DNA from 4 places in the Serratia sp. OS31 genome. Region 2 is predicted to be linked to each of the others. Evidence: riboswitches for the same ligand, from Rfam matches in the RefSeq annotation. Region 2 holds a riboswitch; each other region holds the start of a gene.
What was found. Region 2 has a riboswitch for thiamine pyrophosphate ahead of thiC (phosphomethylpyrimidine synthase ThiC). Riboswitches for the same ligand answer to the same signal wherever they lie in the genome.
Positions count from the first base shown of each region.

Region 1: it holds a riboswitch for thiamine pyrophosphate, as region 2 does, so the genes downstream of both, thiM (hydroxyethylthiazole kinase) here and thiC (phosphomethylpyrimidine synthase ThiC) in region 2, are expected to answer to the same signal.
Region 3: it holds a riboswitch for thiamine pyrophosphate, as region 2 does, so the genes downstream of both, thiB (thiamine ABC transporter substrate binding subunit) here and thiC (phosphomethylpyrimidine synthase ThiC) in region 2, are expected to answer to the same signal.
Region 4: it holds a riboswitch for thiamine pyrophosphate, as region 2 does, so the genes downstream of both, H5P17_RS10915 (TenA family protein) here and thiC (phosphomethylpyrimidine synthase ThiC) in region 2, are expected to answer to the same signal.

Region 1 is NZ_JACJFQ010000019.1:104,593-111,784, reverse strand. It holds gene H5P17_RS16610 (inhibitor of vertebrate lysozyme family protein) at 1-156, opposite strand, end outside; gene thiD (bifunctional hydroxymethylpyrimidine kinase/phosphomethylpyrimidine kinase) at 241-1,041, opposite strand; gene thiM (hydroxyethylthiazole kinase) at 1,038-1,832, opposite strand; TPP riboswitch at 1,869-1,970, opposite strand; gene H5P17_RS16595 (GNAT family N-acetyltransferase) at 2,039-2,464, shown strand; gene H5P17_RS16590 (MFS transporter) at 2,506-3,771, opposite strand; gene H5P17_RS16585 (sugar phosphate isomerase/epimerase) at 3,878-4,855, opposite strand; gene H5P17_RS16580 (GntR family transcriptional regulator) at 4,865-5,572, opposite strand; gene H5P17_RS16575 (MFS transporter) at 5,765-6,997, opposite strand; gene H5P17_RS16570 (helix-turn-helix domain-containing protein) at 7,091-7,192, shown strand, end outside.
Region 2 is NZ_JACJFQ010000041.1:16,800-23,995, reverse strand. It holds gene hemE (uroporphyrinogen decarboxylase) at 1-24, opposite strand, end outside; gene nudC (NAD(+) diphosphatase) at 65-832, opposite strand; gene H5P17_RS23595 (Rsd/AlgQ family anti-sigma factor) at 932-1,435, shown strand; TPP riboswitch at 1,475-1,599, shown strand; gene thiC (phosphomethylpyrimidine synthase ThiC) at 1,714-3,657, shown strand; gene thiE (thiamine phosphate synthase) at 3,650-4,288, shown strand; gene H5P17_RS23580 (HesA/MoeB/ThiF family protein) at 4,293-5,042, shown strand; gene thiS (sulfur carrier protein ThiS) at 5,039-5,239, shown strand; gene H5P17_RS23570 (thiazole synthase) at 5,241-6,020, shown strand; gene thiH (2-iminoacetate synthase ThiH) at 6,020-7,153, shown strand.
Region 3 is NZ_JACJFQ010000001.1:9,268-16,463, forward strand. It holds gene sgrR (HTH-type transcriptional regulator SgrR) at 1-1,606, shown strand, start outside; TPP riboswitch at 1,644-1,749, shown strand; gene thiB (thiamine ABC transporter substrate binding subunit) at 1,808-2,794, shown strand; gene thiP (thiamine/thiamine pyrophosphate ABC transporter permease ThiP) at 2,770-4,377, shown strand; gene thiQ (thiamine ABC transporter ATP-binding protein ThiQ) at 4,364-5,068, shown strand; gene ivbL (ilvB operon leader peptide IvbL) at 5,157-5,270, shown strand; gene ilvB (acetolactate synthase large subunit) at 5,382-7,076, shown strand; gene ilvN (acetolactate synthase small subunit) at 7,080-7,196, shown strand, end outside.
Region 4 is NZ_JACJFQ010000010.1:53,032-60,227, reverse strand. It holds gene H5P17_RS10925 (GlxA family transcriptional regulator) at 49-1,023, opposite strand; gene H5P17_RS10920 (LLM class flavin-dependent oxidoreductase) at 1,091-2,113, opposite strand; TPP riboswitch at 2,272-2,374, shown strand; gene H5P17_RS10915 (TenA family protein) at 2,440-3,120, shown strand; gene H5P17_RS10910 (ABC transporter ATP-binding protein) at 3,117-3,872, shown strand; gene H5P17_RS10905 (ABC transporter permease) at 3,869-4,636, shown strand; gene H5P17_RS10900 (ABC transporter substrate-binding protein) at 4,665-5,600, shown strand; gene H5P17_RS10895 (ABC transporter substrate-binding protein) at 5,654-6,385, opposite strand; gene opgB (phosphatidylglycerol--membrane-oligosaccharide glycerophosphotransferase) at 6,676-7,196, shown strand, end outside.

The sequences.
Region 1 (7,192 bases), on a different contig from region 2:
GCGAGCCTGGCCTTTCACCATATTCTGCCAGCTGGTCTGGTAACCCGGCTGCTGGATCACGTCAGAGGTAGTGACGATCTGCTGAGCGAAACCGCCCACGCTGAAGCTGAGTAACGCGCCGAAGATGGCGCCGCGAAGTGCGTTTTGTCCTGTCATGGCCTTCTCCCTAGAAAAATCGGTTGTACCCGGCCCAAGCCGGGTCTAGAACTAGTCAGACCACAAGGGTAGCAAAAAGTTGACTCACCACCAGGCATGAAAATGATGTACCGGCCCGATGCCGTGCCCCACTTCCAGCGTATCGGCCTGCAGCAGTGCCTGTTGCAAATAGTCCTTGGCGGCAGCGACCGTCCCGGCCCAGTCGTTGTGACGCGGCCGCAGCGCCGCCAGGGCGGCAGACAGCGTACAGCCGGTGCCATGAGTATGTCGCGTTGCCACGCGCGGTGCGGTAAACCGCTGCTCCTGCTCGGCCGTAAACAACCAATCCGGACTTTCGCTTTCGCTAAGGTGGCCCCCTTTCATCAACACCGCCTGACACCCCATCGCCAAAAGCGCCCGACCCTGCTCGCGCATCTGAAGCTCATTTTCTGCCGGGGCGCATGCCAGCAGCGCCGCCGCCTCAGGCAAGTTCGGCGTGATGATCGACACCAACGGCAACAGCTCGCGACGGATCGAGTCCACCGCTTCCGGCGCCAGCAGAGGATCGCCGCTTTTCGCCAGCATTACGGTATCCAGCACCACAAACGACGGCCGGTAATGGCGCAAACGCTCCGCCACCGCTTGCACGATATCGGCATTAGCCAACATGCCAATCTTGGTGCTGTCGATGCGCAGGTCGCTGAAGACGGAATCCAGCTGAGCGGCGACAAAGGCCGGATCTATGTTGTAGACCGACTGCACGCCACGGGTGTTTTGCGCCACCAGCGCGGTAATCACCGAGGCGCCATAGGCCCCCAACGCAGAAAAAGCTTTTAGATCGGCCTGAATGCCGGCGCCGCCGCTCGGATCGGTCCCGGCAATAGTCAGTGCGTTAATCCGTTTCATTGCAGTTCCTCCGGACGCAGCTGGTAAAGGGCGTCAAGGAATGCCGGGGTGAAACTGCCCGGTCCGGCGGCACGGCGCGTGGCCCGTTCACCGCAAAGCGACATCACCCGGCAGGCGGTTGCCACGTTATCCAGCCGATCGCCCGGCAGGCTGCAGAATGCCGCCACCACCGCCGAAAGTGCGCAGCCGGTACCGACCACGCGCGTCATCAGTACATCGCCGCCTGGGACCGCCCAGTCATGCTGACCGTCGGTGATGTAATCGACAACGCCGGTTACCGCTACCACGGCCCCGCTGTTTAGCGCCAATTCACGCGCCGCCGGCAATGCCGCCAGCGAGTCGTCTGCGCTGTCGACGCCACGTCCGTTAGCCTGCAGACCGCTCAGCGCCATGATTTCAGAAGCGTTGCCGCGGATCGCCGCCGGCCTCTCGCCCAGCAGACGATGGGCAAAGGCAGTGCGATAGACCAACCCGCCGACCGCTACCGGATCCAGCGTCCAGGGAGTTTGTGCCAGGTTGGCGGCTTCCACCGCGGCCAGCATGGATTCGGCGCGTGATGCATTGAGGGTGCCGATGTTGATCAGCAACGCATCCGCCAGTCGGCTGAACTGCGCCGCTTCGGTCGGTTCCACCACCATCGCCGGCGAAGCGCCGAGCGCCAACAGGACGTTAGCCGTCAGTTCCTGCACCACTTCGTTGGTCAGGCAATGGATCAGGGGCGATTGGCGTTTAAATTGAGTCAAACAGGCCGCGGCGCGAGCACCGGGTAAAACATCAGGTCGAGCGAGCATATTCCTCCCAACCGGCGTTCAAGAAGGCGGGTACCGGTTGGGGCACCGAGACTTCCCTACGCTGGCATAATCCAGATCAGGTAATACGGGTAAAATCTCAGCCACCACGCATCGCGCAGGGCACCCCGAGTCAAGACGGCCATTATTGGGGTTGCCGCCGGTGAGGTCAATCGCGCTATAGTGTCAAAAAATAAAAAGGAGGTGCCATGCAGATAAGAAAATACCAAGAGGCCGATCGCCCCTTCCTGCGCACCCTGTATCTGGCTTCGCGTAAAGCGGCGTTTCCGTGGCGTGATACCGAAGATTACCGGCTGGAAGATTTCGATCGCTCAACGCTGGGCGAGGACATCTGGGTGGCAGTAGATCAGGGAAAACGGCTGGGGTTTGTGTCGATTTATCGGCAGGACAACTTTATTCACAACCTGTATGTTGATCCGCATCTGCCACCGCTCGGCGTTGGCAGCGCACTGCTACAAGCCGCGGAACAGACCTTCACCGCCACCGGTTCGCTGAAATGCCTGGTGAAGAATGAGAAGGCGCTGGCGTTTTACCACAAGCACGGCTGGCGAACCATCACCACCGGCAATGACGGCGGTGAAGAATATTATCTGCTGTATTCTCCGGCCAAGTAAGGGCACGGCGCTAACCGTGCCCGTCCATTAATGCCCCCGGCTCAGGCGACAGAGGCTGCCGGGGTCAGTTTTGCGCGTGCGCGGATATTTCTGACCAACAGCCCCGACACTATGATCCCGGCACAGGCAAACGCGCCCATCAGCCCGAAGACGATCTTGTAGCCGGTCAGCCCAGGGAAAGCGTCGAGAATATGGCCGTACAGGCTAAAACAGAACATCGCCGGGGCATAACCGATAAAGCTGCCCAGTGCCATAGCCGCACCGGTATGTTCTTCGTCAATGCCGGCTTCACCGATGGGGGCAAAGAACACCGCCCGTTGGGTAAAGACCACCGCACCAAATCCCAGCGTACAGGCCATGCCCAAGTAAACCGGCATTTGCTCATGCGGTAACAGGATTAATAACGCCAGCGCAATGGCGCTAATAATGAAGGTATAAAATAAATATTTGCTGGGAGACTTTAATACTTTATCGGCAATAAGACCACCGATCGGCCCCCCAACCATTTTTAGGCAGTACTGATTAATGATCCCGTAAGCGCCCACCAGTGCAATCGGCAGCGCATAGACATGGCTAAGGAAAGGAATAAAGAACGTCAATCCGCAATACACTGCGTAAACACAGAAAACGCTGAAGGCAATCAGCCATACCGTTTTGTTTTTTAATACGCTGCCCATGCCCGGTTTTTTATTGACGGGGGCTTCTTCTTTCGCGGGTAATTTTTCCTCTGGGCTTTCTTTCATCACCAACAGAATAATAATCCCTACGCTGATGGCGATGGCCGAATAAAACAATATGCCGGCCTTAAACCCCAGGTAGCCACTGCCAAAAGCGGTAAACAGCGCCAGCGCAGAAAAGGCCACCACCGTATCGACAACCCCGCGCCCGGTTTCAAAAAAGCCGAACAACCGCCCCTGCTGAGTATTATCCCCCAGCATACTCACCGACTTGAGCAGCACCGGCCAATTCAGCATGTCGCAGGTTACGCCGAACAGCGCCCAGACAAACAGTATGCCCCAGTACCCCGGCATGCTGGAAAGATAGATGCCGAGCAGGCCAGTAGCAATCAGCGAAAACGACATGGTAAAACGTCGCGGCAGGCGATCGGAAAAATAGATTGATAAGAAGAAGCCAATGGTCGTCACAATCGAGTTAACCGACATGGCATTGCCTATTTCACCGTTACTCAAGTGAAAATACTGTTGCATCGGAACATAAAAAGCATCTTTAAGAGAAGGCAATTTATAGATTGTCCCTCCACATAAAACCAACAAGCTAAATAATGCCCATCTTTTTTTAGTTAACATAGTCCCCTCACAGCCGATAATTAATAAGCGGTGTTGTTTCCCCGTTGACGAGGCGAGCGTGCATCCACATCAACGAGAATGTGTTTTTTATAGGTTTATTTTTATATTATGCCGGGGTTAACAGTTCCCGGGCTTGTTGCATTAAACTTTCGATAATGGCGCGAACGTAGTGAATTTGATTTAAAGCATCCTGGGATTCTTTCTTTAATCGCTCTTCCAATCCCTGTGCCGGTAACGCTGTTTCACTCATTTCTCGCCATGGAATGGGAGGATTATCCCCTTCGTCGCTGAAACGAAACGGCGGTGCGTAATAATCCACCTCCTCTTCCAACCCATAGGCGGTGACCTGCGGTTGCTCTTCACCCAGACAGATCAGCCCCAATAACAGTTCTCTAAATGGCAAATCTCCCTGTCCGGAAATACAGGCACGATGCCCCATGCCCTTGTTCTCTCGCACAATAATTGCGTCCTTGATGTGCACCTGAGTGATTTCCCCACTCATTGCCGCCAGTGCCGGCAGCGGCTCTTCATTGGCGTTAATCATGTTGGCGAAATCAAACAGCAGGGAAAGTTGAGGGAAATCTGCCGCCCGGACCAGGCCGACCAATTCATGGCTCTTGAGATCTTCGTGCTGTTCCAAAGTAAAGCTCAGGCCACTGTGCTGATAACGTTGCTTAATGTACTGAATATCCGCACCGATACGCGCCAGCACTTCCTGCAATGCTCCCTGATAACGCGGATAAAAACGCACCGAACTGGCCCCGCATTTCAGCGCGATATTCACCGCCTGATCGATAGTTTGCGAGTCGGAGGCGCTGGTTTCGATATGAATATCCAATCCATAGCGACGAGCCTGTTCGCCAAACCGGCGCAATCGGGCATCATCAGCATGACAAAGCGCCTGACTTTCCCCATCCAGCACATGTACCTTAACCCCTCGCAACCGCTGCTGATGGGCGATGCTCAGCAAATCCTCGGGCAGGATCTTCTCCATACGCATATTGAGGTGAAAGGCGTACGCATGCAGGTAAAGGGGCAAGCTCTGCGCCCGTAGAAGGACTTTCTCCGCCGTTAAGCGATCCATGATATTCACCTATAAGTTAATAAAGAAATCTACCGACTCGAAGCGCCAGTGTTCGATATCCACCTGCACGATCCGGCGTTCGGCATCGGCACGATGCTTTTCGACCAAAATCGCAGGCGTGCTGGCGTTTCCGCCCATCATCTTGCAGGCCTCACCGGATAATCGAGTCGGTTTAAAGGCCAAGTGGCGGGTTCGTGTGGCAGTGTCATAAGCCTGTTCCCAGACCTCGGCAAATGAGTTCTCCCCCAGGCGTTCGATAAAGCCGGGCGCCACTCGCGGACTGATAAAGGTTTCGTGATAAAACACGATGTGATTGTCCAGCGCCCCCCAGCCAGAGATCTTGTAGATCTCGCTCCCCGCGTCGACCTGTAATAACTCTTTGATAAACTCCGGAGCTGCCAATACGCACTCTTTGGTCATATAACCCCAGGAGGGACAACGACCCTGCTCGATAGCCGCCTGTTTGAAACTGGTGGAGGAATTGGGGTTGTAGTTAAAACGCGGCAATGCCGCAAACCAACCCCGACGATCCTTGCGGAAGATCCTCGACTCGCTTTCCAGGAACAACAGCGCCTGACGTAACGTCATGCGCTTGATGTTCAGCAATTCTCCCAGTTCTCGCTCCGAGGGAAGCTTGTCACCCGGGGCTATTGCCCCCTGGCTCAGCCAGTTATTCAACCTGGCCTTTGCCAATTCAACGGTTGAGCTGTTTTCCATATCCACACCTAATTGGTTTAAACCAGATTACACAACAGTATCGCGGGGAATTATGACAAACAATGGGGGCATTGGATTTTATGTGTGACTTCGGTCTCAGAACAGAAGGGATCTGCCAATCTCGGGCAAGATCCCCCTCAGGTCATTTCTTTCTAAGGATTCAGCAATGGGCCGGCAGAATCAAACAGAGCGTCATTTTCCCGACGCCGTCGGCATCGCACGCAACGTCAGCCCCCAGAACACCAGGGCAATAAAGCTGACGCCCGCCCCCAGCCAGCACACTCCCTGCCACCCCGCCAGGGCGAATACGTGAGTGCTGACAAAAGCGCCGAGCCCGCTGCCAATGGCATAAAACAGCATGTAGACGCCTACTAACCGGCTATGCGCCTGCGGATGTGCGCTGAAAATCAGGCTCTGATTCAACACATGAATGGCTTGGCCTGCCAAATCAAGCAATACAATGCCGATAATCAACCACCCCAGGCCATAGCCCAGCATGCCGAGCGGCAGCCAGGCCAGCACCAACAGCAGCAGGCAGATGCCGCTCGCCAACTGCGCCAAGCCGCGGTCCGCCAGGTGCCCTGCTCGCACCGCAGCCAGCGCCCCTACCGCGCCCACCAGACCAAAGGCGCCAATCACCGAATGCGAAAAGTTGAACGGTGCCTGACTCAGCGGCAGCACCAATGCGCTCCAGAAAATACTGAACGCCGCAAACATCAGCAGCGCCAGCATGCCGCGAATTTGCAACGTGCGATCGCACAGCAACAGCGTCAGCATCGAACGCAACAAGGCGGTGTAGCCAAGCGTTGAAGGCGGTGTGTTCGGTGCAGGCAGCAAACGTGCCAGTATCGGCAGCAACACCAGCGTCACGCCGGCGGAAAAAAAATACACCGTACGCCAGCCTCCTGCGTCTGCCAGCGCGCCGGACAGGGTTCTCGCCAATAACAGACCCAGCACCACGCCGCCCTGCGCCGCTCCCACAACCCGACCACGCTCATGCGGTGCCGCCAGCGTGGCGGCAAAAGCGATGAGTCCCTGTGTCATCGCGGTACCCAATAACCCCACCAGCAACATGCCGATCAGCATAAGCAGGCTGCTGTTTGCCCAACCGACCATACACAATGCGGCAATCAACAACAGTTGCTGAACCGCTAACAGCCGATGGCGATTAATGCGATCCCCCAGCGGTACCACCAACAACAGCGCCAATGCGCAACCAAGCTGGGTAGCGGTGATCACCATCCCCACCGACGCCACGCTGATAGCAAATTCCTGGGCTATGGCATCCAACAACGGCTGGGCGTAATACACATTGGCCACGCTAAAAGCGCTGGCACCGGCCAGCAACAACACCAGCGAAGCCGGCAGCCGCCGCTGCCGCTGCGCCTGAGATACGCAGATCGGATCCAGTGTTTTGTCACTCATCGCTCACTCCAAAGTGGTTTCATTATTAAACTCAATGGACATTACGCGCAGAGGTTTTATAATGCAACCAGATCGTGCAACAGGAGGGATAACGTGAAACGTAAAAGCCTGGAAGATGCGCCGTGCCCCGTGGCACGCACGTTGGATGTGATTGGCGACTGGTGGTCACTGTTGATTGTGCGCGACGCTTTCGAC
Region 2 (7,196 bases):
ACGATCGTTCTTCAACTCATTCATTTATGGGGCTCCCTTATTCATCTGCCGCTATTGTAGCGAGTTATTGCTCGCGGCATAAGGCTACGGTGTCCTCTATCAGGCGGCGCGCCACGGTGCCGGGCGGCGGCAACAGCGGCAACCGATCGTAGCGGTACCAGCCGGCGTTAAGCAGTTCTTTCGGATCGTGGCGGATCTCACCCCGGTGATAATCGGCCATAAAGGCCATCATCAGCGAATGCGGGAACGGCCAGGGCTGCGAAGTGACGTAACGCAGATTTTTGATTTCAATGTTACTTTCCTCCATCACCTCGCGTGCTGCCGCCTGCTCCAGCGTTTCACCGACCTCGACAAAACCGGCCAAGACGGTATGAATGCCGCCACGATGACGTACGTGCTGCGCCAGCAGGATCTCATCGTCACGCCGGATGGCAACGATCACGCAGGGCGCGATCTGCGGGTAGTAACGCTCCCGGCAATTGCCGCACAGGCAGGCGCTCTCGGTACGACTGAGGTGCATCTCGTGGCCACAGTAACCGCAGTAGCGATGGGAACGGTAGAAGTCGGCCAGCTGCACTCCCCGACCAGCCAGTTGGAACAGTCCGCGATCGAGCTCAAGCAGTTGACGCACCGAGCCCATTTCCTGCGGCATCGCCTGACGCACCAGCCAGACCGGCAACCCCTCCCATTCACCAATAGCCCGGGCCATCCGCCCCTGCAGGGAAAATGACGCCGCCAAACCGCACGGCAATTCACCGTTTGGTAACCAAAGTTTGCTTTCATGGCTGACGATCCACCAGCCATTTTCATTACCCGTTAATGCAAGTTCCATATCGTTGTTGCACAACCTCAGCTTCACTGGCACTCTACGAATCGGCCTTGTAACATTTTAATAACTTACTGTTACGTTTTATTACTTACGGAGTCAAACATGCTCAACCGTTTGGAAAGCCTGACTCAGCGCGTTGGTGGTAGTAATGAATTAGTTGATCAATGGCTTCAGGCTCGCAAGCAACTGCTGGTCGCCTATTGCACCCTCGTGGGCATTAAACCGAATAAAGAAAAGCATACGCCGCTGAATGAAAAAGCGCTGGAGAACTTTTGCCATAATCTGGTGGATTACCTCTCCGCCGGTCATTTTCATATCTATGACAGAATTATCAAGCAAGTGGAAGGCGCATCCAGTCCGAAAATGAGTCTGGCCGTCAACATCTATCCCAAGCTCTGGGCCAATACCGAGCAGATTATGGCTTTCCACGATCGCTATACCGAAGTGGATATCGATCAGGACGTATGCCTGGAATTCCATCAGGCATTGTCGGATATCGGTGAAACCCTGGCGGCGCGTTTTACCCTGGAAGATAAGCTGATCCTGCTGGCGGCTGATGCCTGGCAACAAGCGGTACCGGACCAGGCGCTGGATCAGGTTCGTTAGAATTTTGTAGTTTTTTTTATTATCCCTCCTATACTGGGGGGCATCTTGTCGGAGTGCCTAGCGCCTGATTTGTTCATCAAATTGGCCAGGCTGAGACCGTTAATTCGGGATCCGCGGAACCTGATCGGGTTAATACCCGCGAAGGGAACAAGAGTAATCTATCGGTACAGGCAGGTGATCCCAACAGGGATAATCCCGCCCTGTCGGCCAGCATCATTACTCCCTCCGAGCTCCAGACAAGCAACTTTCCCAACCCAACACACTGGTAGGAACTTGCTATGTCTAACGTTAAAAAACCCCGTGCCCGTAAAGAGCAACGCGAAGAAGCCCAGCAGTTTATCGATACCCTTCAAGGCGTTTCCTTTCCCAACTCACGCCGGATTTATCTGCAGGGCTCACGCAACGATCTGCAGGTGCCGATGCGTGAAATCCAGCTTAGCCCGACGCTGCTTGGCGGCGACAAAGACAACCCACGGTACGAGCCCAACGAAGCCATTCCGGTATACGATACCGCGGGTCCTTACGGCGATCCGCAATCTGAACTTAATGTGCATACCGGCCTGGTTAAACTGCGTGCAGGCTGGATAGCTGAACGCGGTGATACCGAAGAGCTCAATGGCGTCAGTTCCGGTTTCACCCAGCAGCGCCTGGCGGATGAAGGCCTGGATCACCTGCGTTTTGAACATCTGCCGCGGCCGCGCAAGGCGCAATCTGGCAAATGCGTCACCCAGTTGCACTACGCCCGCGCCGGCGTAATCACCCCGGAGATGGAGTTTATCGCCATCCGCGAAAACATGGGCCGCGAGCGTATCCGCGGCGATGTCCTGCGCCAGCAGCATCCGGGCCAAGGCTGGGGAGCCAACCTGCCGGAGAACATCACGCCGGAATTCGTTCGACAGGAAGTCGCCGCCGGGCGCGCCATCATTCCCGCCAATATTAACCATCCCGAATCCGAGCCGATGATCATCGGTCGCAACTTTCTGGTGAAAGTTAACGCCAACATCGGCAACTCGGCGGTGACCTCATCCATCGAAGAGGAGGTCGAGAAACTGGTCTGGTCCACCCGCTGGGGTGCGGATACGGTGATGGACCTGTCCACCGGCCGCTATATCCACGAAACCCGCGAATGGATCCTGCGTAACAGTCCGGTACCGATCGGCACGGTGCCTATCTATCAGGCACTGGAAAAAGTGAACGGCGTGGCGGAAAACCTGACCTGGGAAATGTTCCGCGATACGTTACTGGAGCAGGCAGAACAAGGCGTTGACTACTTCACCATCCACGCTGGCGTGCTGTTGCGCTATGTACCGATGACCGCCAAGCGCCTGACCGGCATCGTCTCACGCGGCGGTTCGATCATGGCTAAATGGTGTCTGTCACACCATCAGGAAAACTTCCTGTACCAGCACTTCCGTGAAATCTGCGAGATCTGCGCCGCCTATGACGTCTCACTGTCCCTTGGCGACGGCCTGCGCCCAGGCTCGATTCAGGACGCCAATGACGAAGCGCAGTTCGCAGAACTGCACACGCTGGGCGAGTTGACCAAAATTGCCTGGGAATACGACGTGCAGGTGATGATCGAAGGTCCTGGTCACGTACCGATGCAAATGATCCGTCGCAACATGACCGAAGAGTTGGAGCATTGCCACGAAGCGCCGTTCTACACCCTTGGCCCGCTAACCACCGATATCGCTCCGGGCTATGACCACTTCACCTCCGGTATCGGCGCCGCGATGATCGGTTGGTTCGGCTGCGCCATGCTGTGTTACGTCACGCCGAAGGAGCACCTCGGGCTGCCGAACAAAGAAGACGTCAAACAGGGGCTGATCACCTACAAAATTGCCGCCCACGCCGCCGATTTGGCCAAAGGCCACCCTGGCGCTCAGATCCGCGATAACGCCATGTCCAAGGCGCGTTTCGAATTCCGCTGGGAAGATCAGTTCAACCTGGCGCTCGATCCGGCTACCGCACGGGCTTATCACGACGAAACCCTGCCGCAAGAGTCCGGCAAAATCGCCCACTTCTGTTCCATGTGCGGCCCCAAATTCTGCTCGATGAAAATTTCGCAGGAAGTTCGCGATTATGCCGCCGCGCAGGAAGCCGCCAAACCGATAGAAGTACAACTCACCGGCATGGAAAAAATGTCGGCCGAGTTCCGTTCGCGCGGCAGCGAGCTCTACCACAGCGCCGGCAACCTGCAAGAGGAACTGAGCAATGACTGATATCACCACACCTTTCCCCGCCACCCCGCACAAGCTGGGGTTATACCCGGTAGTCGACAGTGTCGAATGGATTGCTCGCCTGCTGGATGCGGGTGTTACCACGATCCAACTGCGCATCAAGGATCTGCCGGATGAGCAGGTCGAAGAGGATATTGCCGCCGCCATTGCGCTCGGTAAAAGGTACAACGCCCGCCTGTTTATCAACGACTATTGGCAATTGGCGATTAAACACGATGCCTATGGCGTACACCTGGGTCAGGAAGATCTGGAGACCACCGATTTGGCGGCCATTCACCGCGCCGGATTACGTTTAGGGGTTTCTACCCATGACGATACCGAACTGGCACGGGCCATTGCAGTGAAGCCTTCTTATATTGCGCTGGGGCATATCTTCCCGACGCAAACCAAAGACATGCCTTCCGCTCCCCAGGGTTTGGCAGAGCTGAAACGCCATATCCTCGGGCTGAGCAACTATCCGACGGTGGCGATCGGCGGGATCAGTATCGATCGCGTGGCGGACGTGTTGGCCTGCGGCGTCGGTAGCGTGGCGGTAGTCAGCGCCATTACTCAGGCGCCGGACTGGCGCGTCGCCACCGCTCAACTGCTGCAGCTGATCGAAGGCAAGGAGTAACCTCATGTTGAACGATCAAGAGTTTCTGCGTTACAGCCGCCAGTTACTGCTGGAAGACATTGGCCCGGAAGGCCAGGAGAAACTAAAAGGTTCGACGGCGCTGATCGTCGGGCTCGGGGGCTTAGGCTCCCCTGCAGCGCTCTATCTGGCTGCCGCCGGCGTCGGTACTCTGTTGCTGGCCGATGACGATACGCTTCACGTCACCAACCTGCAGCGCCAGATCTTGTACCGCAGCCCCGACGTTGCAAAAAGCAAAGCCGCTTTGGCACAGCGCCAGCTGCAGGCGCTGAATCCGATGGTCGAATCCATCGCGCTGGAACAACGGCTGCAAGGTGAAATCTTGCAACACGCCGTGGAACGCGCCGATCTCATTTTGGACTGCTGCGACAACATGGAAACCCGTCATGCGGTGAACGCTGCCTGCATCAGGGCCAACAAACCGCTTATCAGCGGCAGCGCGGTGGGCTTCAGCGGCCAGCTGCTGGTCATTGAACCGCCTTATGCCCACGGCTGTTACGCCTGCCTGTACCCGGAGCAAACCGAACCGCAGCGTAATTGCCGCACCGCCGGTGTACTCGGCCCGGTGGTCGGCGTCATAGGCACGCTGCAAGCCCTGGAGGCGATAAAAATGCTGGCGGGTATGCCTTCGTCACTCAACGGCAAGCTGCGGTTGTTCGACGGTAAGCAACAAAGCTGGAGCACCTTGCAGCTCAGCCAGGCCAGCACCTGCGCAGTATGCGGAGGGACAGCATGAAAATCCGGCTTAATGATCAGCCGTTGGCATTGGCGCAGCCACTGAGCGTCGACGCACTGCTCGAGCAGTTGGAGCGCCACCAGCCAGGTACGGCGCTGGCTATCAACCAAATCATCATCCCGCGTGCAGACTGGGCTAACCACCTGGTGCAAGACGGTGATGACATCCTGTTGTTTCAAGCGATCGCCGGAGGCTGACATGCTGCAAATCGCCGATACCCTCTTTACTTCACGCCTGTTTACCGGCACCGGCAAATTCGCCACCCCAACGCTGATGCTGGATGCCCTGCAGGCCTCCGGCTCGCAGTTAGTGACCATGGCGATGAAGCGCGTTGATCTGCGCGGCGGCAATGATGCCATTCTGGCCCCGCTGCAGCAGTTGGGCGTTCGCTTGCTGCCAAATACCTCAGGTGCCAAAACCGCTGCCGAGGCAGTGTTTGCGGCCCGGTTAGCGCGTGAAGCGCTCGGCACCCACTGGGTCAAACTGGAAATTCATCCTGACGTGAAATACCTGCTGCCGGACCCCATAGAAACCCTGAAAGCGGCGGAAACCTTGGTAAAAGAAGGTTTTGTGGTACTGCCTTACTGCGGTGCAGACCCGGTGCTCTGTAAACGGTTGGAAGAAGCGGGCTGCGCGGCGGTCATGCCGCTCGGATCGCCGATCGGTTCCAACCGGGGCCTGCGCACCCGCGACTTTCTGGAGATCATTATCGAGCAGGCCAAAGTGCCGGTGGTGGTGGACGCCGGTATCGGTGCGCCAAGCCATGCGCTGGAAGCCATGGAACTGGGCGCCGATGCGGTGCTGGTGAATACGGCTATCGCCGTGGCACGCGATCCCGTGCAGATGGCGCATGCTTTCCGTTTGGCATTGGAAGCCGGCGAACTGGCGCGCCAGGCCGGTTTGGGCAGTAGCCAACGCGGTGCTGCGGCCTCCAGCCCGCTGACGGCTTTTCTCAGCCAGGCCGGGGAGGCGCTGTGATGGCCGATGATTTCAGCCGCCGCTGGCAGCAGTTGGATTGGGACGATATCTCGCTGCGCATTAACAGCAAGACGGCGCGGGATGTGGAGCGCGCACTCAATGCGGACAAGCTGACGCGCGAAGACTTTATGGCCTTGATCTCTCCCGCCGCCGCCCCCTATCTGGAACCCCTGGCGCAACGTGCACAACAACTGACTCGCCAGCGTTTTGGTAACGTAGTCAGCTTCTATGTGCCCTTATACCTGTCCAATCTGTGTGCCAACGACTGCACCTACTGCGGCTTTTCGATGAGCAATCGCATCAAGCGCAAAACCCTGGATGCCGCAGAAATCGAGCGCGAATGCCTGGCGATAAAAGCACTGGGTTTCGAGCATCTGCTGTTGGTGACCGGCGAACATCAAACCAAGGTGGGCATGGATTACTTCCGCCAGCATATTCCGGCGATCCGCCGCCATTTCAGTTCGCTGATGATGGAGGTGCAACCGCTGGCGCAAGAAGAGTATGCCGAACTGAAAACGCTGGGGCTGGATGGTGTGCTGGTGTATCAGGAAACCTATCATCCCGCCACCTATCTGCAGCATCACCTCCGTGGGCAGAAACAGGACTTTCATTGGCGACTGGCCACGCCGGATCGCCTGGGCCGCGCCGGGATCGACAAGATCGGTCTCGGTGCTCTGGTCGGGCTTTCCAACAGTTGGCGTACCGACTGCTATATGTTGGCCGAGCACCTGTTTTATCTACAGCAAACCTATTGGCAGAGCCGTTATTCCATCTCGTTCCCGCGCTTGCGGCCTTGCGCCGGCGGCATCGAACCGGCGTCGATCATGAGTGAACCGCAACTGGTGCAACTGATCTGTGCTTTCCGACTGTTCGCGCCCGACGTGGAGCTTTCTTTGTCGACGCGTGAGTCACCGTTCTTCCGCGATCACATGATCCCGGTGGCGATCAACAGCGTCAGTGCCGGATCCAAGACACAGCCCGGTGGCTATGCTGACGACGTGCCGCCTGAACTGGAACAGTTCGAACCGCACGATGGCCGTACGCCGCAGCAGGTGGCGCAAGCCATCAGCGATGCCGGATTGCAGCCGGTGTGGAAGGACTGGGACGGCTATCTGGGACGCAGCCCGCAATAAGCTGCAACGCCTTTGGCATCATGGGAAAAGTGGTGGAGGCACT
Region 3 (7,196 bases), on a different contig from region 2:
TGAAGCGACCGAAACCACGCTACAGGAGCTGGCCGAAGTGCTCAGCTGTTCCCGCCGCCACGTGCGTTCGTTACTGGGTGCCATGCAACAGCAGGGCTGGCTGACCTGGCAGGCAGAGTCGGGGCGCGGCAAGCGTTCGCAACTGACCTTTCACTATACCGGTCTGGCGCTGCAGCAGCAGCGTGCCGAGGAGTTGCTGGAGCAGGATCGTATCGATCAGCTGGTGCAACTGGTCGGCGATAAAAACGTAGTGCGACAGATGCTGCTATCCCAGCTGGGCCGCAGCTTTCGTCAGGGTAAACACATTCTGCGCGTGCTCTATTACCGCCAACTGTACAATCTGTTGCCGGGTTCGGCGTTGCGGCGCTCGGAAACCCATTTGGCCCGACAGATTTTCAGCGGCCTGACGCGGATAAACGAGGAAAACGGGGAACTTGAATCCGACCTTTCTCATCATTGGCAAGCTTTAACGCCGTTGCATTGGCGATTTTATCTACGCCCGGCCATTCATTTTCACCATGGGCGCGAGCTGGAAATGGAGGATGTCATCCGTTCGCTCAGCCGGTTGATGCCACAACCGCTGTTCTCCCATATCGAACGCGTGACTTCGCCGACGCCTTACGTGATTGACGTGCATTTGCACGCGCCCGATTACTGGCTGCCGTGGCTGCTGGGCAGCGTTCACGCCATGATATTGCCGCGCGAGTGGCAGAGCCTGCCGGAATTCTCGCGCCATCCGGTAGGGACCGGCCCCTACAGCGTGGTGCGCAATCACCGCAGCCAGATGAAAATTCACGCCTTTGACGATTACTTTGGCTATCGCGCGCTGATCGACGAGGTCAATATCTGGGTGCTGCCAGAGGTGACCGAAGAACTGGTGCACTCCGGCGTACAGCTACAGGCGGACGATACCGGGAAAAACGAGCTGGAAAGCCGGCTGGAAGAAGGCTGCTATTTTCTGCTGTTCGATCAGCGCTCACCGCTGGCCGCCGATCCGATCATGCGCAGCTGGTTGTGTGAACTGATCAATCCCATTTCGCTCCTGAGCAATGCCGGCCCTGTTTATCAACGCTATTGGTCACCGGCCTACGGCATTCTGCCGCGCTGGCACCACAATCGCGCGCTGGCTTTGCAGCCCAAACCGGCCGGTTTGACCGAGCTGACCCTGACCTACTACAGCGAACACTCAGAGTTTCACGCCATTCAGCAGGCCATCGAACCCTTGCTCGCGCAGCACGGCATCAAGCTGAATATTCAGATTGTCGATTACGCTACCTGGCATAAAGGCGACGCGAGCACCGACCTGTGGCTCGGCAGCGCCAACTTTTACCTGCCACTGGAGTTTTCACTGTTCGCCACCCTGTATGAACTGCCGCTGATGCAGCACTGCATGAGTGAGGACTTGTCCGAAGATGCGGCGCTGTGGCGCGCCAATGCGCTGCCGCTGGCGGATTTTTGCCAACGTCTGGTCAGCGGCCATCAATTGCATCCCCTGTTCCACCACTGGCTGCAACTGCATGGCCAGCGCAGCATGCGCGGCGTACGAATGAACACTCTGGGTTGGTTTGATTTCAAATCTGCCTGGTTTGCCCCCCCGGAAGCATAAGCACCTTTCACCGGCGCCCGTTAGTCTTTACAATGGCGCCGTCTCAACGGGGTGCAAAACGCCAGCGGCCGGTTTTGCTGAGAACAAACCCGTCGAACCTGATCCGGTCAATACCGGCGGAGGGATTTGAGCCCAGCGATCCGGCATCAGCCGCTTGCCCCCTCAGATACCCTTGCCCCCCTAAATTTTCAGGAGTGCAAAGTGGTCAAAAAAAGCCTGCCCTTGTTACTGTTGCTGTGCGCCGCATCGGTGTTCGCCAAGCCCACGCTGACGGTCTACACCTACGATTCCTTCGCCGCTGACTGGGGCCCTGGCCCGGCGGTTAAAAAGGCCTTTGAGGCCCAGTGCGATTGCGAGCTGAAATTTGTCGCGTTGGAAGACGGTGTCTCACTGCTTAACCGCCTGCGCATGGAGGGCAAAAACAGCGCCGCCGACGTGGTGCTGGGGCTGGACAACAACCTGCTGCAGGCTGCGCAACAAACCGGGTTATTCGCGCCAAGCGACGTCGACAGCAGCAAATTGAGCGTCCCGGGCGGCTGGCAAGACCAAACCTTCGTGCCTTATGACTACGGCTACTTTGCCTTCGTTTATAACAAAGAAAAGCTGAAGAACCCGCCCAAAAGCCTGCATGAGCTGGTCGACAGCAGCCAGAACTGGAAAGTGATCTACGAGGATCCGCGTACCAGTACCCCAGGTTTGGGTCTGCTGCTGTGGATGCAGAAAGTGTATGGCGATCAGGCACCGGCGGCCTGGCAGAAGCTGGCGAAGAAGACCGTCACCGTGACCAAGGGCTGGAGCGAAGCCTATGGCCTGTTCCTGAAAGGCGAAGGCGATTTGGTGCTCAGCTACACCACCTCCCCGGCTTACCATCTGATTGAAGAAAAAAAAGACGGTTACGCCGCGGCCAACTTCAGTGAAGGCCATTATCTGCAGGTGGAAGTGGCGGGCAAACTCAAGGCCGGCAAGCAGCCTGAGTTGGCGGAACGCTTTATGCAATTTATGGTATCCCCGGCGTTCCAAAATGCCATTCCTACCGGCAACTGGATGTACCCGGTGATCAAGACCTCACTGCCGGCCGGATTTGACCAAATGACCGTGCCGCAGACCGCCTTGCAATACAGCGCAGAAGAAGTGGCCAAACAACGCAGCAACTGGATCCGGGCATGGCAAACCGCCGTCAGCCACTGATCCCGCAGTGGCTCTGGCCGGGGCTGCTGGCCGCCGGCCTGATCCTGACCATCGCCGTGCTGGCGATGGGGTCGCTGTGGCGGCACGCCCCGGACAGCGACTGGCGTGGTTTATGGCAAGACAGCTACCTGTGGCACGTGGTGCGCTTTACGTTTTGGCAAGCCCTGCTGTCCGCGCTGATCTCGGTGCTGCCCGCGATTCTGTTGGCTCGGGCGCTCTATCGCCGCCGTTTCCCCGGCCGTCAGTTACTGCTGCGGCTCTGCGCCATGACGCTGGTGCTGCCGGTACTGGTGGCGGTGTTCGGCCTGCTCAGCGTCTATGGCCGCCAGGGCTGGTTGGCAATGCTGTGTGGCTGGCTGGGCATTAACTACAGTTTCACGCCTTATGGTCTGCAGGGCATCCTGCTGGCGCACATGTTTTTCAACCTGCCGTTGGCGACACGTCTGTTGCTGCAGGCGCTGGAAAACATTCCGGTTGAACAGCGCCAATTGTCAGCCCAGCTCGGCATGAGCGGTTGGCAGCAGTTTCGCTTTGTCGAATGGCCGGCGCTGCGCCGTCAAATCCTGCCGAGCGGCGCGCTGATCTTTATGCTGTGCTTCGCCAGCTTCGCCACCGTACTGTCGCTGGGAGGCGGCCCGCAGGCGACCACCATCGAACTGGCCATCTATCAGGCGCTCAGTTACGACTACGATCTCAGCCGCGCCGCCCTGCTGGCGCTGATCCAACTGACATGCTGCCTGGGACTGGTGATATTCAGCCAGCGGCTGAGCCAGGCGCTGCCGGTCGGCAATACCCATGCCCATATCTGGCGTAATCCGGAAGACAGCCTGTGGCGACGCATCAGTGACTTTTTGCTGATTGCCGCCGCGTTGCTGCTGCTGTTGCCCCCACTGCTGGCGGTGATCGCCGACGGCGCCAATCAAACGCTGGTCAGCGTCCTGCAGCAACAGGTGTTGTGGCAGGCGTTGTTCACTTCGTTGCGCATTGCTCTGGGGGCGGGCGTACTTTGTGTCGTGCTGGCCATGATGCTGCTATGGAGCAGCCGTGAGCTGAAGCTGCAACAGAGGCTCCGTTGGGGCCACGCGCTGGAGCTGAGCGGCATGGTGATCCTGGCGATGCCGGGCATCGTGCTGGCCACCGGTTTCTTCCTGCTGTTAAGCGACACCGTCGGGCTGCCGCAGTCGCCGTATGCGCTGGTGATCCTCACCAATGCGTTGATGGCCGTGCCCTATGCGCTAAAAGTGTTGGAAAACCCCATGCGCGACCTGGCCGAACGCTATAATCCGCTGTGCCTGTCGCTGGATATTCAGGGCTGGCAGCGGCTACGCTGGATTGAGCTGAAAGCGCTGCGCCGCCCGTTGGCCCAGGCGCTGGCCTTCGCCTGCGTGCTGTCGATCGGCGATTTCGGCGTGGTGGCGCTGTTTGGCAACGAACATTTCCGCACCCTGCCTTTTTACCTGTACCAGCAGATCGGCGCCTACCGCAGCAATGACGGCGCGGTCACCGCGTTGCTGTTGCTGCTGCTGTGCTTCCTGCTGTTTACCCTGATCGAACGCTTACCGGGCCGCCATGCTAAAGCTTGAAAAACTGACCTATCTGTATGAACACCTGCCAATGCGCTTCGACCTGCGTATTCAACCGGGCGAACGCGTCGCGGTGCTGGGTCCCAGCGGGGCGGGGAAAAGTACCCTGCTCAGCCTGATCGCCGGTTTTCTGCCGGCCGCCAGCGGCAGGTTGCTGCTTAACGGCAGCGACCACACCGGCACACCGCCGGCCAAACGCCCGGTCTCGATGTTGTTTCAGGAAAATAACCTGTTCGCCCACCTGACGGTGGAGCAGAACATCGGCTTGGGCCTGGATCCCGGCCTGCGGCTGAATGAAGAGCAGAAGTGGCAGTTGGCGCAAATTGCCCGGCAAGTGGGGCTGGAAGAACATCTGCCCCGCCTGCCGTCGCAGCTTTCCGGTGGCCAACGTCAGCGCGCCGCCCTGGCGCGTTGCCTGATCCGCCAGCGGCCCATCCTGTTGCTCGACGAACCTTTTTCGGCGCTCGATCCGGCTTTACGCAATGAGATGCTGCAATTGCTGCAGGAGGTTTGCGACCAGAGAAACCTGACGCTGTTAATGGTATCGCACAACCTGGATGACGCCGCACGCATTGCGCCACGGACCCTGCTGGTGGTGGACGGCCGCATTTATTACGACGGTCCGACGCAGGCACTGCTGGACGGCAGCGCGCCGGAAGCCAAGGTGCTGGGCATTTCACACAAACCGTGATCTTCCGCCCGTTTTTTATGCTGTGCAAATAAACCTGTTGTGCGAATTTTTCGCCTGTGGTTTTATAAAAACCTGACTTTTTTTACTGATGATAAGGTTCCCTGTGATCGCATCCTCGCTGACTTCGACCCTACTAATTACCGCGCTACCAGCCGCGGTGGTCGTCGTGCGTGTGGTGGTGGTCGTCGGCAATGCGCCGTAGGGTCCGAATCAACGCATCGATTCCCAAACCCCGCCGGCGCAAACCGGGCGGGGTTTTTAGTTTTAGCCCCCTGCCCAGAAAAGCAAACCGGCCTTGAGAAAGGATAGGAACATGGCAATTTCGGGCACGCCACATCAAGGTAACCGCTTCACTGGCGCAGAGTTGATCGTTCATCTGCTGGAGCGTCAGGGCATCACCACCGTCGCCGGTATTCCCGGCGGCGCGGCACTGCCGCTGTATGACGCGCTGAGCCAAAGCACCCGCATTCATCACGTCCTGGCTCGCCACGAGCAGGGGGCGGGTTTTATGGCGCAGGGTATGGCACGCGCTAACGGCAAGGCGGCGGTTTGTATCGCCTCGAGCGGCCCCGGTGCGACCAATCTGGTCACCGCCATCGCCGACGCCAAACTCGATTCTATCCCGCTGGTGTGCATCACCGGCCAGGTGCCCTCTTCGATGATTGGTACCGACGCCTTCCAGGAAGTAGACACCTACGGCATCTCGATTCCTATCACCAAGCACAACCATTTGGTCCGCGATATCCGCGAACTGCCGCAGGTGATCTGCGACGCATTCCGCATCGCTGAATCCGGCCGCCCTGGCCCGGTGTGGATCGACGTACCGAAAGATGTGCAAACGGCGGTTATCAGCCTGGACGAACTGCCGCCGATCGCCGTTCCCGATGCGGCACCAACCTTTGAAGCCACCGCCGTGGCGCAGGCCGCCGCGATGATCAACCAGGCCAAACGACCGGTGTTGTATTTGGGCGGCGGCATCATCTGCGCCAACGCCTATCAGCAGGCCATTGAGCTCGCTGAACGCGCTAACCTGCCCACCACCATGACGCTGATGGCATTGGGCGCCATGCCGGTGCAGCATCCGTTGTCGCTGGGCATGCTGGGTATGCACGCGGCGCGCAGTACCAACTTTATTCTGCAAGAGGCTGATTTACTGATCGTGCTGGGCGCGCGCTTTGACGATCGGGCGATTGGCAAGACCGAGCAATTCTGTCCAAACGCCAGCATCATTCACGTAGATATCGATCGCGCCGAACTGGGCAAGGTCAAACAGGCCAATATTGCCATTCACGCCGACGTTGGACAGGTACTGCAACAACTGCTGCCTCAAATCGAAGCGCAGCCACGCAGTGAATGGCTGAGTACCGTCAATGATCTCAAGCGCGAGTTCCCGTTCAGCATGCCTAACGCCGAAGATCCGCTGAGCCACTACGGGCTGGTGTTGGCTGCCGCGCGCTGCGTGGACGAAAGCGCCATCATTACCACCGACGTGGGGCAACATCAGATGTGGGTGGCGCAAGCCTATCCGCTGAGCCGGCCGCGCCAGTGGCTGACCTCCGGCGGGCTGGGCACCATGGGCTTCGGCTTGCCGGCAGCGATCGGCGCAGCCTTGGCCGAACCCCAGCGTAAGGTGCTGTGTTTCTCCGGCGACGGCAGCCTGATGATGAACATTCAGGAAATGGCAACCGCCGTCGAGCAGGACTTGGACGTGAAAATCATCCTGATGAACAACCAGGCGTTGGGGTTGGTGCACCAGCAGCAAACGCTGTTCTACCAGCAGCGCATCTTCGCCGCCGCCTATCCCAAACGCACCGACTTTATCAAGATTGCCGCCGGTTTCGGGATGGACACCTGCGATTTGAATGCCGCAGAAGATCCGCAGGCGGCACTGGCCGAAGCGCTCCAACGCCCGGGCCCTTGCCTGATCCACGCGCTGATTGATATTAATGAAAAAGTTTTCCCTATGGTGCCGCCGGGCGCTGCCAACATCGACATGATTGGAGAATAAGCCATGTCAGAACAACGCAATAACCCACAGGTGATCCTGGAACTGGCGGTACGTAACCACCCTGGCGTGATGTCGCACGTATGCGGTCTGTTTGCCCGCCGCGCCTTCAACGTGGAGGGC
Region 4 (7,196 bases), on a different contig from region 2:
AAATTTAAGCCGCGGGGAGCATGTCGTAAATGACGTTTGTAGATCAATTTACGCCAAAGTGCGTGAATGAAAGCGATCGCGGTATTCGGTTGGGGTCAGTTGCAGATGCCGTTCGAAAACGCGGCGCAGATTGAGCGCATTGCCGAAACCGCTGCTGGTGGCGATTTGTTCAATGCCTTGTGAACTCTGTTCCAGGCGCTGGCGGGCGATGTACAAGCGCCCTTCTTCGACAAATTTGGCGGGTGAAATGCCGGTTTCGCGCGTGAACACACGCGTAAAGTTGCGCGGACTCATGGCAACCCGCTCGGCCAGTTTCTCAACGGAAAGATCCTCGGCCAGATTCTCCAGGATCCAGCTCTGCAGATCGCGGATAGGCCCCGGTGTTTTGGCCTGATTCAGTGGATAACGGCTGAACTGCGCCTGCCCGCCAGGCCGGCGCAAAAACATCACCAGATCCTGCGCCACTTCGCGGGCCTGCACGAAACCGTAATCGTCCTCCACCAGCGCCAGAGTGAGATCAAACCCGGAGCTGACGCCGCCAGAGGTCCAAACGGCACCATCCTGCACATAGATCGGCCCATTTTCGACCTTCACTTTGGGGAAGCGGGCCTGCAAGGTTTCCAGCAGCCGCCAATGGGTGGTCGCCCGGCGGCCGTCCAGCAAACCGGCCTCGGCCAACAGCATCGCGCCACCGCAAACGGACGCCACGCGCCGCGCCTTGGGGGCCGCACGGCGGAGCCAATCCACCACAAAGGCGCTCTCATCCTCGGTCGCACCTTTGCCGGTAACGATGATGGTATCGCGTTCCACCTCAGGGTCGAGATCCGCCAGGCGATGATCGGCCAATAAATTCAAGCCGGATGAGCCATGCACCACCCGGTGGGCTTGCGTGGTCACTATCGCCATCTGGTAGAGCGGCGCGTCATCGGGCCGCAAGCGGTTGGCCTGCATCAGGATGTCGGCGATCCCCGCCGATTCGAACAGCATGCCCCCTTCGGGGACGATAATCAGAAATGTATGCATGTCCTTAAAATACAAAACCGACAAGATAAGTCAATAACGCTTCCCGGTTTGAGAAGCGTTTCCCTCATCAGCGCCAGCCCAGCGCCGGCGCGACATGAGTCAGGATCGACTCAATCACGTGGGCGTTGTAGTCGACGCCCAGCTGGTTGGGCACGGTCAGCAGCAAGGTATCGGCTTCGGCGATCGCTTCGTCCTGCGCCAGCTGCTTGATCAACAACTCCGGCTCGGCAGCATAGCTACGGCCGAATACCGCACGAGTCTGCTGATCGATATACCCCACCTGATCGCTGTCCTGACCGCTGTTGCCGAAATAGCTGCGATCCTGCTGGTTCATCAGCGCAAAGATGCTGCGGCTGACCGACACCCGTGGTTCACGCACATGGCCCGCGTCCTTCCAGGCGGCGCGATAGGCGCGGATCTGCTTGGCCTGCTGCACGTGGAAAGGTTCGCCGGTTTCATCGTTTTTCAGCGTCGAACTTTGCAGATTCATGCCCAGCTTCGCCGCCCAAACCGCCGTGGCGTCCGAGCTGGCGCCCCACCAGATGCGATCGCGCAGCCCGGCGGAGAAAGGCTCGACCCGCAGCAGGCCCGGTGGATTCGGGAACATCGGTTGCGGGTTAGGTTCGGCGAAGCCTTCACCACGCAGCGCTTCCAACAAAACGTCGGTATGACGGCGCGCCATATCGGCTTCGGTCTCGCCTTCGGCAGGCGTATAGCCAAAATAACGCCAGCCATCAATCACCTGTTCGGGAGAACCGCGACTGATGCCCAGTTGCAAGCGCCCGCCGGAAATCAGGTCGGCGGCGCAGGCATCTTCGACCATATAAAGCGGATTTTCATAACGCATGTCGATCACGCCGGTGCCGATCTCGATACGTCGGGTTTTGGCGCCGATGGCCGCCAACAGCGGGAATGGCGAGGCAAGCTGGCGGGCAAAGTGGTGCACGCGAAAATAAGCCCCATCCGCCCCCAGTTCTTCTGCCGCCACGGCAAGATCAATGGATTGCAGCAGCGCATCGGCCGCCGAACGGGTGCCCGACTGCGACGAAGGCGTCCAGTGGCCGAAAGAAAGGAATCCGATTTTCTTCATGGGGGTGATCCTTAGATTCATTAATGACCGGATTACAGTGACAAAAATGCCCCCCTCCAGGCCAGAAATATCGTGGCCGATCGCACTAAACGGATCCTTTTTCCCTGCGGCCAAGCATCGCCTGAGCATTGTAATCAAAAAGTAAATATCGTATAACAGGCTCCTCCGAGGGGTGTCCTGTTACGGGCTGAGATGGCGCAAGCCGAACCCTTTGAACCTGATCTGGGTCATGCCAGCGAAGGGACGGTCGGCAATCCCCTCACGGCGGTTGCCTGTTCATACCTCACCTCAGCACGCCCGGATCTCCACTCACTTTTGGAGGTCCCATGTTTACTCCCTTATTCGAAAACGGTCTTTACGGAAAGCTGCGCCAACAGGCCGGCGGCCACTGGCAGGACTATGTGGCACATCCCTTTATCCAGCAACTGGCCGCCGGTACGCTGCCGGAACCCGCGTTTCGCCGCTACCTGACGCAGGATTATCTGTTCCTGATCCACTTTGCCCGAGCCTATGCCCTGCTGGTCAGCAAACTGCGCACCCTGCCGGAAATGCGCGCTGCCACCGCTTCGCTCAATGCCATTGTCGCCGAACTGCCCCTGCACCTGGCCTATTGCGCCGACTGGGGGCTGAGCGAACCGCAGATAGCCGCCGAACCCGAAGCGCCGGAAACCCTGAACTACACCCGCTACGTACTCGATATCGGCCACGCCGGGGACGCTCTGGATCTGCTGGTAGCCTTAATGCCCTGCGTCGCTGGCTATGCCGAAATCGGCCTGCGTCTGCTCAACGATCCCAACACGGTGATGGAAGGCAATCCCTATTCCTCGTGGATCCGCAACTATGGTGATCCCGCGTATCTGAGCGGCGTACAAGCCTCCCTCGACCTGCTGGAAAACGTTGGCCTCCAGCGGGGTGCCCCAAGCCGTCTGAACGAACTGTCGGCGATTTTCACCACCGCCACCCGCCTGGAATCCGCCTTCTGGCAGATGGGGTTGAATGCCCAATGAGCCTCGGCGACACGCAGCACGGCAACGCCCGGCCCGGTATTCAGGTACGGGATCTGACCCTGCGCTTTGGTCAGCAGGTGATTTTCGATGGTCTGAAGTTCGATATCGCCGGCGGCAGCTTCGTTGCCCTGCTCGGCGCCAGCGGCGCGGGGAAAACCAGCCTGCTGAAGATCATCGCCGGACTGGCGAAACCCACTTCCGGTACGGTTATCGGCAGCGATGGCCTGCCGATCGCCGGGCGTATCGCCTATATGGGGCAAAAGGATCTGCTCTATCCCTGGCTGACAATTGACGAGAATATTAGCCTCGGCGCGCGGCTGCGCGGCGAAAAGGTCGACCGCGCCTGGGCGGAGCATTTGCTGGAACGCGTGGGGCTGAGCGGCTATGGCCGCAGCTTGCCCGCCGCGCTGTCCGGCGGCATGCGTCAACGTGCCGCTATTGCCCGCACCCTGTATGAACGTCAGCCGATTGTGTTGATGGACGAACCCTTCTCGGCGCTGGATACCATTACCCGCGCCATGATCCAGCAGTTGGCCGCCGAACTGCTGGCGCAGCATACCGTGCTGCTGATCACTCACGACCCCATGGAGGCCTGCCGCCTCAGCCACCGCCTGCTGGTGCTGTCCCGTTATCCGGCGGGGCTGGACGACAGCCATGTTATCGAGGGCTTACCGCCACGAGCGCCGGACAATCCTCAGTTGTTGAAAAGCCAGAGCGAGTTGCTGCTGCAACTCGTGAGGGCCGCCGGATGAAAACCCTGCCTGAAAGCCGTCTGTCGCGGATGCGTCGCAGCCTGACGGTGTTCGTCGGCCTGTTGCTGCTCTGGGGGCTGGTCACGCTGGGCGATATCCCTGCCTTCCTGTTGCCCTCCCCCTCGGCGGTGGCACAGGCGCTGTGGGACAACCGTGCTTACCTCGCTTATCACACGCTGATCACCGCCTCGGAGATCGCCTGCGGTTTGCTGGCCGGGGTTTTGCTCGGTGCCTCGCTGGCGCTGTGCATGATCTTTTCGCCGCGCTTGCAGCGCTGGTTAATGCCCTTGGTGCTGACCAGCCAGGCGATACCGGTGTTTGCTCTGGCGCCGCTGTTGGTGCTGTGGTTCGGCTTCGGCATGAGCGCCAAAGTGGTGATGGCGGTGCTGGTGATTTTCTTCCCGGTCACGTCCGCCTTCTTCGATGGGCTGCGCCGGGTCAATAACGATTATCTCGATCTGGCCCGCACCCTGCGAGCTTCTCCCTGGGCCCAACTGCGCCACGTGCGGCTGATGGCTGCGCTACCGGCCTTCGGTTCCGGGCTGCGGATGGCCGCCGCCGTCGCCCCTATCGGCGCCATCATCGGCGAATGGGTTGGCTCGGCGGAAGGGCTGGGTTACGTAATGCTTAACGCCAACGCGCGCATGCAGACCGACATCTGCTTTGCCGCGCTGTTTATATTGGTGCTGATGACCGTCTTGCTGTGGGTGACGGTGGACGCGCTGCTGCTGCGCCTGATCGACTGGGCGCCGGAAAATGACTGATCGCCTTTCAACGACAAAGGGAATATCCATGCTTAAGAAAACCGTCGGCGCGCTGCTGCTCAGCGCCGCTTTGACCGGCCAGGCCGCCGCCGCTGAAAAACTGACGCTGGTGCTCGACTGGTATATCAACCCCGACCACGCGCCCATCATGGTGGCCGAGCAGATCGGGGCCTTCAAGGCCGAAGGGCTGGACGTCAAGATTGTGCCTCCTTCCGATCCGGCTCTGCCGCCGCGTCTGGTAGCAGCAAAACAGGCCGATTTGGCCATCACCTACCAGCCGCAGCTGCACTTTTTTGCCGATCAGGGCCTGCCGCTGGTACGCGTAGGCACCCTGATCAACTCGCCGCTCAATACCGTGATTACGCTGGATAAAAGCATCACCACGCCGGCAGGTCTGAAGGGCAAAAAAATCGGTTATTCCGTCAGCGGGATCGAACAGGCTACGCTGGCAACCATGCTTGAACATGAAAAGCTCACCCCCAGGGACACCCAACTGATCAACGTTAACTTTCAGCTGACCAGCGCCCTGCTGGCTGGCCAGGTCGATGCGGTGATCGGCGGATATCGCAATATTGAAGCGCTGGAGCTGAAACTGCAGGGCAAAGATCCGGTGGTGTTTAACGTGGAAGACTACGGCGTGCCGACCTACGACGAGCTGATTATCGTCGCCAACCGCGACGCGCTGGCCGAGCCGAAAATCAAAAAATTCCTCGTGGCGCTGAAAAAAGGCAGCGACTACCTGCACGCCCACCCACAGGAAAGCTGGCTGGCGTTCGCCAAAGCCCATCCGGAACTCAATACCGAGCTGAACAAACAGGCCTGGCAAGCCAGCCTGCCGTTGTTCGCAACCGATCCGGCCAGGCTGGACAAGGCCCGCTACCAGGCTTACGAACAGTTCCTGTTCGACAACAAGCTGATCAAGAAAATCACCCCGGTGGAACAGTACGCGGTGGAGCTGCATTAAACGTTGTTCGCTTTATCGGGGGCGCAGTATGCAGCGCCCCTGCCATTCCCCCCTCAGGCAGAAGGCGCGACGGTAACATCCCCCTGACCGCTGCGTTGCAAAGCCTGCAGCACCAGGCCACTTGCCTTGCACCGCTCCACAAAATCACGTACATAGTCCGCCCCCGACGCTTTTTGTCGCGGAACCGCCATCGCCTGCTGGATAGCGGTGAAATGCCCAGCCAGCACCCGATACCCCGGATTTTCCGCCGCGGCGGCCAGCAACGGCTGACGCACGCCTGCGGCCGCATCCAACCCCTGTTCGAGAAACAAAGCTATCGCGTCGGCGGAGGTATCGGCACGCACCAGTTGCGCATGCTTCAAGGTGCGCGACAGGTACAGATCGTAAGCCGCTCCCTGGCCTACGGCAATGCGCACCTCGGACCGGTCGAGTTCGGCAACCTGCTGCCAGGGAGACGCCTGGGCCACCAGATAGGTCCCCTCAATGATCGCATAAGGCGCACTGAACGCAATTTGTGCCGCCCTCACCGGTTCGATGGCCATAAAGGCGATATTCCAGTCTCCGGTTTCCAACGTGGCAAAAACCTTGCCTGCGGCATCATAGGTCACCAACTCCAGCGCCACGCCCAACTCGCGGGCCAATGCGCGGGCCAGCGTCACGGAAACCCCCTGAGGTTCGCCGTCTGGCCCCTTCTGCGCCAACACCGGATTGCCCAGATTGATGGCCGCCCGCAGCATCCCCTGCGGGGCCAAATCAGCGAGTACGGCGGCGGGAATGCTCTGCATGGTTTTCTCCTGAACAAAGGGTGAAGGTGTTTCGTTGACGCTCTCCATTAAGGCTAGAGCCAAACGTCGGATGAGCAACATTCAGCCGCTTTTCACCTCATCGGCGTGATTCATGTCACACTATTGTCACAAAAACGACCGTTCGCACTCTGCCGCGCCTGGGCAACGCAAACACGCATTGACCCTGGCGCTTTCAATGCGCTATACCCTTCCTCTTTCGCGTCGTGCTGGGGTCGGCGGCGTTTGCCAGGGCAGTTAAGATTTCTTTTTAACCAGACAGGGTACGGTGGATGGTTTCAGCATTAATCTCGTTTGCACTTTTTTTAGCCTCAATTTTAATCTACCGGACCCGGGCCGCCGCCAACCGCTGGTGGCTGGCCACCCTGCTGACGCTGCTGGGCAGCTACCTGATCCTCAACGTGGTGCTGATCGCCAGCAACTACTTTACCGGTGACGGCATTACCGATGCGGTGATCTACACCCTCACCAGCAGCCTGAAGGGCGCCGGCGTCGGCAAATACCTGCTGCCGTTTGTCGGCCTGCTGGCGGTGCTGGCGTTGATCTTCACCGTATTGACCTGGAGTCTGGTGCGGCGCAAAGCCAAAAGCAGCAGCGTGGTTTACAGCCTGGTCGCCGTGCTGCTGGCGCTGTTTTCCGTCGGCACCACCCCGGCCTTTCAGGACATTTCGCTGCTGGTTAAAAGCCAAATCAGCGGCGATACCGCCGACTTTGACACCTATTACAAAGCGCCGAAGAAAACCGTACAGGGCAAAGCGCCGAACCTGGTGTATATCTATGCCGAAAGCCTGGA